Regions from separate parts of the Mycobacterium kansasii ATCC 12478 genome, predicted to be linked through region 3. Evidence: predicted binding sites of a transcription regulator. Region 3 holds the regulator's gene; each other region holds the start of a gene.
The links. The regulator LexA, encoded in region 3, represses DNA repair genes until DNA is damaged. The targets are predictions, from matches to a motif close to CGAACANNTGTTCG.

Region 1: the regulator LexA is predicted to act here: its motif matches at 1,081-1,094, upstream of ruvC (crossover junction endodeoxyribonuclease RuvC).
Region 2: the regulator LexA is predicted to act here: its motif matches at 1,677-1,690, upstream of MKAN_RS19545 (error-prone DNA polymerase).

What each region holds. Positions count from the first base shown of each region.
Region 1 is NC_022663.1:5,731,653-5,734,927, forward strand. It holds gene MKAN_RS24945 (DUF2617 family protein) at 1-293, opposite strand, end outside; gene MKAN_RS24950 (DUF4178 domain-containing protein) at 303-923, opposite strand; gene ruvC (crossover junction endodeoxyribonuclease RuvC) at 1,124-1,678, shown strand; gene ruvA (Holliday junction branch migration protein RuvA) at 1,675-2,262, shown strand; gene ruvB (Holliday junction branch migration DNA helicase RuvB) at 2,259-3,275, shown strand, end outside.
Region 2 is NC_022663.1:4,469,332-4,472,606, reverse strand. It holds gene MKAN_RS19545 (error-prone DNA polymerase) at 1-1,662, opposite strand, end outside; gene MKAN_RS19540 (wax ester/triacylglycerol synthase domain-containing protein) at 1,838-3,187, shown strand; gene otsB (trehalose-phosphatase) at 3,229-3,275, shown strand, end outside.
Region 3 is NC_022663.1:5,575,056-5,578,330, reverse strand. It holds gene MKAN_RS24150 (peroxynitrite isomerase) at 1-204, opposite strand, end outside; gene nrdR (transcriptional regulator NrdR) at 235-699, opposite strand; gene MKAN_RS24140 (LysM peptidoglycan-binding domain-containing protein) at 866-1,372, opposite strand; gene lexA (transcriptional repressor LexA) at 1,722-2,402, shown strand; gene MKAN_RS24130 (sunset domain-containing protein) at 2,444-3,275, opposite strand, start outside.

The DNA.
Region 1 (3,275 bases), 160 kb from region 3:
TCGTCATGGGTGTCGCTGCGGGATTCCAGCCGGTAGCCGGGAGCCTCGGTGTGCGCCGGCAGACTCGAGCCCTGATTGCGGGCCGAACAGGAGATCTGCTCGGAAAAGGCGGTGCCGCCGTGGTGCACGGTGATGACATGCGATGCCCCCAGCACGCCGAGCAGCAGGGTGCCGCCGTGGGGGTGGTCCATCCGATGGCTGGCCAGGGGCCGGGGCGGCGGCGCGTTGATGGCCAGCCGCAGCCGGGCCCCCGATACGTCAGCCGGAGCGACGGCGAGCTGATGAAGCGGCACCGATGGTCCTTATGCGGACGCCGGGGGAGCGGGGTAGACGGTCAGCTCGCCGGGCAGCACCGCTTTGCCGGTGGATATCTCCCAGGGCATGTCGGGTGCCCAACGCTCGAATGACAACAACGCGGTCTCGTCGGCCCCCCGACCGGCGCCGACGTAGTCGACGTAGTCCATCTCGCCACCCGCGGGCAGGCCCGTCGTCCCCTCCGTGGTGTAACCGGCATGCCCGCGCTCCGATTCGTGAAACGTCACACCGTCGAGCACCTGATCGCCGTCGGGTTGCACGGCGAGGTCGGTGCGTTTCACCCACATGGCCAGCTCGAGGCGTCCGTCGTCGTCTTCGACGCTGAACCACGTCGGCTGGTCGCCTCCCTCCAGCAAGTGCTCCCACCAGACGAACGGTCCCTCCCGGTAGGTGACCGATCCGCGAACCACATAGTCGACACCGCCGTAGCTGACGATGGCGCCGGGGCCGAGCTGACGCGGGCCGAACTGAGGCATCGCGTTGAACGACAGGGGATCTTGGCGGCTGCCCGGCGGCGCGGCGGTCTTGGGCCGCTTGAGAGCGACGACGAGGACGAGAAGTGACGCGATGAACAATGCCACCGCGAGCACCACCAGCAGTGATCCCACCCCAACCCTTCCCTACGGCGAGCCGATGTGCGCCCTAACGTAACAGCTTTGTACCGGGCCGGCTCCGGATAAGAGGCATGCGACAGCGGCTACCTCCGGACGCGTGGTTAAACCGCGTGTCCTTGCCCGGCCCTGTCACACCCAGCCGCTAGGCTATCGAACAGCTGTTCGGTGCGAAAGGGCCCTGAAAGGTAAATGCGGTGCGGGTAATGGGTGTCGATCCCGGGTTGACGCGGTGCGGGCTGTCGCTGGTGGAAAGCGGGCGGGGCCGCGACCTCGTCGCGCTCGATGTCGACGTGGTGCGCACCCCCTCGGATACGGCGCTGTCGAAGCGGCTGCTGGCCATCAATGAAGCCGTCGAGCACTGGCTGGACACCCACCGCCCCGACGTGCTGGCCATCGAGCGGGTGTTCTCCCAGCTGAACGTGACGACGGTGATGGGTACCGCGCAGGCCGGGGGGGTGATCGCCCTGGCGGCGGCCAAACGCGACATCGACGTCCACTTCCACACGCCCAGCGAGGTCAAGGCCGCCGTCACCGGCAACGGTGCCGCCGACAAGGCCCAGGTCACCGCGATGGTCACCAGAATCCTTGCCCTGCAAGCCAAACCGACACCGGCCGATGCGGCCGACGCATTGGCCCTGGCGATCTGCCATTGCTGGCGGGCGCCGATGATCGCCCGGATCGCTCGGGCCGAGGCACTGGCCGCACAGCAGCGCCACGCCTATCTGGCCAAGCTGAAGGCCGCGCGATGATCGCCGGGGTCCGTGGTGAGGTGCTGGAGGTGGCCCTCGATCACGTGGTGATTGAGGCGGCCGGTGTCGGATACCGGGTCAACGCGACACCGTCGACGCTGGCGACATTGCGGCAGGGGACCGAGGCGCGGCTGGTCACGGCGATGATCGTGCGCGAGGATTCGATGACGCTGTACGGATTCGGCGACCGGGAAACTCGCGACCTGTTCCTGACGCTGTTGTCGGTCTCTGGTGTCGGTCCCCGCCTGGCGATGGCGACACTGGCCGTACACGACGCCGCGGCGCTGCGCCGGGCGCTGGCCGATGGCGACGTCGCGGCGTTGACGCGGGTGCCCGGTATCGGCAAACGCGGCGCCGAACGGATGGTGCTGGAGTTGCGCGACAAGGTGGGCCCGGCGGGGGCGGCCGCGCCCGCGCTCAACGGCAACGCGGTGCGGACTCCGGTGGTGGAGGCCCTCGTCGGCCTCGGCTTTGCCGCCAAACAGGCCGAGGAGGCCACCGACAAGGTGCTTGCGGCAGAACCCGGGACCACGACGTCGGGCGCGTTGCGGGCCGCCCTGGCATTGCTGGGTAAGGCGCGATGAGCGAGCCGGGCGACCGCGACGTGTCACCGGCCCTGGCCGTCGGCGAGGGCGATATCGACGGCAGCCTGCGGCCCCGCTCGTTACGGGAGTTCATCGGCCAGCCCCGGGTGCGCGAACAGCTCCAGCTGGTCATCGAAGGAGCCCGAAACCGAGGCGGCACACCGGATCACATCCTGCTGTCCGGCCCGCCCGGACTGGGCAAGACGTCGCTGGCGATGATCATCGCCGGCGAGCTGGGGTCCTCGCTTCGAGTGACGTCGGGACCCGCGCTGGAGCGCGCCGGCGACCTGGCCGCGATGCTGTCCAACCTGGTCGACCACGACGTGCTGTTCATCGACGAGATTCACCGCATCGCCCGCCCGGCCGAGGAGATGTTGTATCTGGCGATGGAGGATTTCCGGGTCGACGTGGTGGTCGGCAAGGGTCCCGGCGCGACGTCGATTCCGCTGGAGATCGCGCCGTTCACCCTGGTCGGTGCCACCACCCGTTCCGGGGCGCTGACCGGCCCGCTGCGCGACCGGTTCGGTTTCACTGCGCACATGGACTTCTACGAACCGGCCGAGCTGGAGCGGGTGCTGGCGCGCTCGGCCGGAATTCTGGGCATCCAACTGGGTGCCGAGGCTGCAGCGGAGATCGCCCGCCGTTCCAGGGGAACGCCGCGGATCGCCAACCGGCTGCTGCGGCGGGTCCGTGACTTTGCCGAGGTCCGCGCCGACGGCGTCATCACCCGCGATGTCGCCAAGGCGGCGCTGGAGGTCTACGACGTCGACGAGCTGGGCCTGGACCGGCTGGACCGCGCGGTGCTGTCCGCCCTGACCCGCAGCTTCGGCGGCGGCCCGGTCGGCGTCTCCACGCTGGCGGTGGCCGTAGGGGAGGAGGCGGCGACCGTGGAGGAGGTGTGCGAGCCGTTCCTGGTGCGTGCCGGGATGGTCGCTCGTACACCGCGCGGCCGGGTGGCCACCGCGCTGGCCTGGACGCATCTAGGCATGAGCCCGCCGGCCGGGGTCAGCGGG
Region 2 (3,275 bases), 1.1 Mb from region 3:
GCCGGAGTGAATGCCCATATGCCGCGGCAGATTCCGGATCTGGGTGGCCAGGTCGACCACCTGCTCGGGGATGCCGTCCACCTCGGCGGCCTGCCCGTTCCAGTGGCTGATCTGCTTGCTCCACGCATCCTGCTGGCCCTGCGAAAAGCCCAGCGCGCGGGCCATGTCGCGCACCGCACTGCGCCCCCGGTAGGTGATGACATTGGCGACCTGGGCGGCGTAGTCGCGGCCGTATTTGTCGTAGACGTACTGGATGACCTTCTCCCGCCGATCCGACTCGATGTCGATGTCGATGTCGGGCGGGCCGTCGCGGGCCGGCGACAAGAAGCGCTCGAACAACAACTCGTTGGCCACCGGGTCGACGGCCGTGATGCCGAGGGCATAACAGACCGCGGAGTTGGCCGCCGACCCCCTGCCCTGGCACAGGATGTTGTTTCTTCGGCAAAACTGGGTGATGTCGTGCACCACCAGGAAGTAGCCCGGAAACTTCAGCTGGGCAATGACTTTCAGCTCATGTCCGATTTGGGCGTAAGCCCGTGGCGCACCGTCGGGCGGTCCGTAGCGGTGGCGGGCGCCCGCCATGACCAGCTGCCGCAGCCAGCTGTCCTCGGTGTGCCCGCCGGGTACGTCGAACGGCGGCAGCTGCGGTGCGATGAGCGCCAACTCGAACGCGCACTGCCCGCCCAGCTCGGCGGCGGCGGTCACCGCCTCGGGGCGCCAAGCGAACATCCGGGCCATCTCGTCGCCGGACCGCAGATGCGAGCCACCCAGCGGTGCCAGCCACCCGGCGGCGGAATCCAGAGACTGCCGGGCGCGGATCGCACCCATCGCCATGGCCAGCCGGCTGCGTGACGGGTGGGCGAAATGCGCTCCAGTCGTGGCGACGACGCCGACGCCGAAGCGTGGCGCCAGGCCGGCCAGCGTCGCGTTGCGTTCGTCGTCGAGCGGGTGACCATGGTGGGTCAACTCGATGCTGACTCGGTACGCACCGAACCGATCCACCAAATCGGCCAGCGCCCGCTGCGCCGCGTCCGGGCCGCCTTCGGAGAGCGCCTGGCGCACATGGCCTTTCCGGCATCCCGTCAGGATGTGCCAGTGCCCGCCGGCGGCCTCGGTCAATGCGTCGAAGTCGTACCGCGGCTTGCCTTTCTCACCGCCGGCCAGATGGGCTGCCGCCAGTTGCCGGGACAGCCGCCGGTAACCCTCGGGGCCGCGGGCCAGGACCAGCAGGTGCGGGCCGGGCGGGTCCGGCTGCTCGGTGCGGGCCTCCGATCCCAGCGACAGCTCGGCGCCGAACACGGTACGCATATCGAGTTCGGCGGCCGCTTCGGCGAAGCGAACCGCCCCGTACAGGCCGTTGTGGTCGGTGAGCGCCAGTGCGCACAGATCCAGCCGGGCGGCTTCTTCGACCAGTTCCTCCGGCGTACTGGCCCCGTCGAGGAAGCTGTACGCCGTATGCGCATGCAGCTCGGCATACGCGGCCGACGAACGGACCCGAGCATTCTCTGGCGGCTGGTACGTCCCGCGCTGACGCGACCAGGGGCCCTCCAAGCCGGCATCGTCGGCCGGCTCCGCCGCAACCGGCGCACCGGCATGGCGCGGCTTGCCGTCCAGCACCCGCTCCATTTCCGCCCAGCTCGGCGGCCCGTTGCCCCAGCCCATGCCCTGCAGCCTATCGAACATCTGTTCGATTGTCGAGTCCATCCTGCCGCCGCGCGTTCACGCTGTAAACCCTTCGTTAACTCGAAAAACGCGTTCTTAACCTGGCAGGCCTATCGCACCCGGGTGTCCACGACGGATACTGGACGGATTCACAAAAGGCGGTGGGGAACCCGGCATGGCACAACTGACCACATTGGACACCGGCTTGCTCAAGGCCGGGGATTCGCAGTGGCACACGAGCCTGGCCACCGGTGCGGTGGCGGTCGTCAACGGCGTCGTGCCTGACTTCGATGTGCTCAAAGACGTTCTGGCCCAGCGGCTTCGATCAATGCCACGATACGCGCAGGTGCTCCGGGCCGAGTGGGTCGAACATCCGCAATTCGATCCGGCCCAGCACATGCAACGGATGGCGCTCCCCAGCCCGGGCGACGACACTGAATTGTTCCGGGCGATCGCCCACGCCTTGACCCGTCCCCTCGACGTGGACCGCCCGCTGTGGGAATGCTGGATCATCGAAGGCCTCAACGACAATCGCTGGGCGATCCTGCTCAAAATCCATCCGTGCATGGCGGACGGTATCTCGGCCGCGCAGCTCCTCACCGGACTCTGCGACGATGCCGACAGCGACACCTTCGCCAATCGCGTTGCCGTGACACCGCTTCCGGCACCGGAAACCGGCGCCCGCAGCCGGGCCGATGCGCTGCGGCGAACTGCCGCCGCCGTCACCACAACCCTGTTCCAGGCGGCCGCCCGCGCTGTGACCTGGCCGGTGGCGCGCACGTCGTTGACCGGACCGCTGATCACCATGCGGCGTTATCACACAGTGCGCGTTCCGCTCGCCGACGTCGACAGGGTGTGCCGCAAGTTCGGGGTCACCGCCGACGACGTCGCGCTCACGGCCATCAGTGAGGGCGTTCGGACGCTGCTACTGAACCGCGGCAATCAACCGCGTCCGGCCTTATTGCGGGTTCTCGACAAGACCGACCCGCAGATCGCAACCCGACTGCCGTATCTGCCCGTCGAGCAGGAAGACCTGATCAAGCGACTGCGCACCGTACACGCCCAAATGCACCTGGGCCGCCAGAACGGCCCCGACAACCCCGCAAGGCTTTCGCAATACGCGCCGTTTTCACTGTGCGCCAAGGCGATTCAAGCGTTGACCCGGATCTCGCCGCGCAGCGTGGTGACCCTGGCAACCGACATGACCGGGCCGCGCCACCGGCTACGGCTGATGAGCCAAACGTTGGAGCGGCTGCTGCCGATCCCACCGACCGCCCAGAAGTTGAGCACCGGGGTCGCGGTGCTGAGCTACGGCGACGAGCTGGTATTCGGCATCACCGCCGACTACGACGCCGAGCCCGACATCGCGCAACTTGCCGCCGGTATCGAGCTCGGGATGGCGCGTCTGGTGGCACTCAGCCAAGACTCCGTTCTGCTGTTCTCCAGGGACCGCCGCAGGCGTGCCGCCGGTACCCGGGCCGGCGGTGCGCGCGGCCGCACGTCCGCGTCCCCGGTGCGCCGCTGAGCCCGATCCGGAGGCATTGACCACCGTGAGAAGGTGGGATGATGTCGGTCACCATCGACCCGCGCCGCCATGATGCGGTCCTGTTCGA
Region 3 (3,275 bases):
CGCCTCGGCATGCAATGGCCTGCCGTCATCCGCCGCGCGGGTCTTGTGCCCGTAGACGAGAAACGGCTTGCCGACATGTGAGAACTCGACCTCTTCGAAATACTCGAACGGCTCGATCGTGGGATATTCACCGGCACCCCGACCGACCCATGTGCCCAGCAATGGCTCCAAAGGTCGAAGATCGGGGTGCAGCTCGGGAGGCATGACAGGGATCCTAACGGCGTGGCGCCCGAATCAGCGCGAAGTCGGTACCTTGCGGTGCGCGCGCAGGGCCTCGATCTCCCGCTCGAAATCCTCGGCCGACGAAAACGACCGGTATACCGACGCGAAACGCAGATAGGCAACCTCATCGAGTTCGCGAAGCGGCCCCAGGATGGCCAGGCCGACGTCGTGACTGGGCACCTCGGGCGACCCCGCCGCCCGCACGGTGTCTTCCACCTGCTGGGCGAGCAGATTCAGCGCGTCATCGTCGACGTGGCGGCCCTGACACGCCCGGCGCACCCCGCTGATGACCTTTTCCCGGCTGAACGGTTCGGAGACCCCGCTGCGCTTGACCACAGCCAGGACCGCCGTCTCCACCGTGGTGAAACGCCGCCCGCATTCCGGGCACGACCGGCGCCGCCGGATTGCCTGGCCCTCATCGGTTTCCCGTGAGTCGATCACCCGCGAGTCGGGATGCCGGCAGAACGGACAATGCATGGCCGCTCCTTCGCCGTCGTGGCATCCCGGTGTTTCAGACCTCTCCGAGACTACCTGCGCGCTCCCGCGCACTGCCAACGCCGTTGCCATCCACGCATGCTCGATTCCGCGGCATCTCGGAAACGTTGGTGCGCAGCGATTTTCGCTGCCATCCTGCATGGTGTCGTCAGCCGACCGGCGCGATCAACGTCTGCCCGGCGACAGGCATCGACGAATCCAGGTCATTGAGTTCTCGGATCCGTTCGACAACCTGACGGACCGGCATATCGGGCGCGACCCGGGCCGCCACGTCCTGCAACGACTCACCGGCCGCTACTCGCACCACGGCAAGCCGGTCTGGCACGGGAGCCGGCGAATCCGCGTAATTGCTGTTGACCAGCTCCCCGAAATGCGCCATCAGGCCCAGCCATAGCGTGATCATCCCGGCAAGGACCGCCAGACCCACCGTGGTCGCCACCGAGACGGGACGCCTGCGATGCGGAGCCGTCGAGATCGCTAGGCCAGTGCTCTGGTAGCGCAGCGCCGCGCCACCCGGCCGGCACGGCCCCGGCCGCCGCCGCGGCGCCGTCCCGCCCCGGGCCCCAACCGGCTCACCAGCAGGCCTGTTGACCGGCCTGTTGACCGGCAGGGGCACGCCACGGGTACGCGTCGGGAATGCCTGCATGAGTGTCATGTTCGTTTCCTCCGCCCGAGAATTCGTCGCTCGTGTGTTCGACACCATAGTCGATTGTATGTTCGACTGCCGAACATTTGATCGAAGCGTGTCGCGCGAACAAAACGCTAGACCGTGCCACCGACAAGGCCGGTCGGTCGCCATCGCCGTCATGAGGCACGGATACCCGAACCCGCGAATAATTACGCTTTTGTAATTCAGCACCTCAGCGGGTCAGCCGGGCGCGGACGGACTACGAACGGGCTGGGACTGGGCTGGGACTGGGCTGGGCCAGCCGTCAAAACCGCCTCCGACACACCGGTCGAACACATGTTTGATTCTCGGGCGTCGTCGGGTTACATTCAGTGCCATGAGCGACAGCAACGCCCCCTCAGTCAGCTCCGTGGACTCCACACTCACCGAGCGACAGCGCACCATCTTGAACGTCATCCGCACCTCGGTCACCAACCGCGGATATCCCCCCAGCATCCGCGAGATCGGCGACGCCGTCGGTTTGACGTCGACATCGTCGGTAGCCCACCAACTGCGTGTTCTGGAGCGCAAGGGCTATCTGCGGCGTGACCCGAACCGCCCGCGTGCGGTCGACGTCCGCGGGGTCGAAGACGTCGTGACACCGGCGGCGGTCACCGAGGTCGCCGGCTCGGATGCCCTGCCCGAGCCCACCTTTGTCCCGGTCCTCGGGCGCATCGCTGCCGGCGGCCCGATACTTGCCGAGGAAGCGGTCGAAGACGTGTTCCCGTTGCCGCGCGAGCTCGTCGGCGAGGGGACGCTTTTCCTGCTCAAGGTTGTCGGCGACTCGATGGTCGAAGCCGCGATCTGCGACGGCGACTGGGTGGTCGTGCGACAGCAGAACGTTGCCGACAACGGCGACATCGTCGCGGCAATGATCGACGGCGAGGCCACCGTCAAGACCTTCAAACGCGCAGGCGGTCAGGTGTGGCTGATGCCCCACAATCCGTCCTTCGACCCGATACCCGGCAACGACGCAACAGTGCTGGGCAAGGTCGTCACTGTGATCCGCAAGATATAGGGCCGAACGCTACCCGGCAGACATCGCCGGGAGCCGGATTCCTAGTCCGCTTTGATGAAACCGTTGGCTTGGGCCGCTTCCTCGCTGGCGAACCAGATCTCGGCGAGCGTGTCGTAATAGAGCGCACTGCTGGGCGTGTAATACAAGCCGAATCGGGCACTGGCTTTGATCGGATATCCCTCTGGCGCCTGGTATGGGTCGTGGTCCAGGGGCATGTGGATGGTCGGGCGCACAGCCGGGCTGGGCCCGGAAGCAACCGTGGGCGTGAGAGCCGATTCCGGCGCTTGCGGCTCATCACCAGGCTCTGCGGCAGCGTGGCGCCCCGTCCTCCCCTGCGGAGCTGAAAACTCCGGGAAGACTTCCGGGAATGCCTCCGGGGCGACCTCCGCGTAGCCGGGCCCGGCATCGGCGGAGGCAGCGCGCGGGGCGAAAGCATCCGGGAAGGCGGCATCGGCAACCGCGGTCTCCGGCACGGCCACTTCGGGAGCCGCTGCTTCTGGAACCGCCGCTTCCGGCGCGAATGGTGCTGGTACCACGGGTTCCCCGGTCACGGTTTCTGGAACGTCGGGCTCGGGAACCGCCGCCTCTGCGAGGTCGGCGCGGGTCACGATGGGCGTCGGCGTGGTATCCACCGCGTCAGGATTTTCGTCGTCAAACTCGAAGCCCATATCCGACGCGCGCAGGGCATCGCCGCCGTATTCGCCACTGCTAGAGGCATATTCGTCGACAGCAGCGCCGGCCGCGGCGCCCCGTGGCCAGCTGACCCGCGACGCCGCCCCGGTCTCCGGACCGCGATGTTCCTGCAGGTGCTGGTCGTCAGCCGGGAAGTCTTCGGAGCCGAAATCGATGTCGTCGTGCGGCCAGCGCCCACCG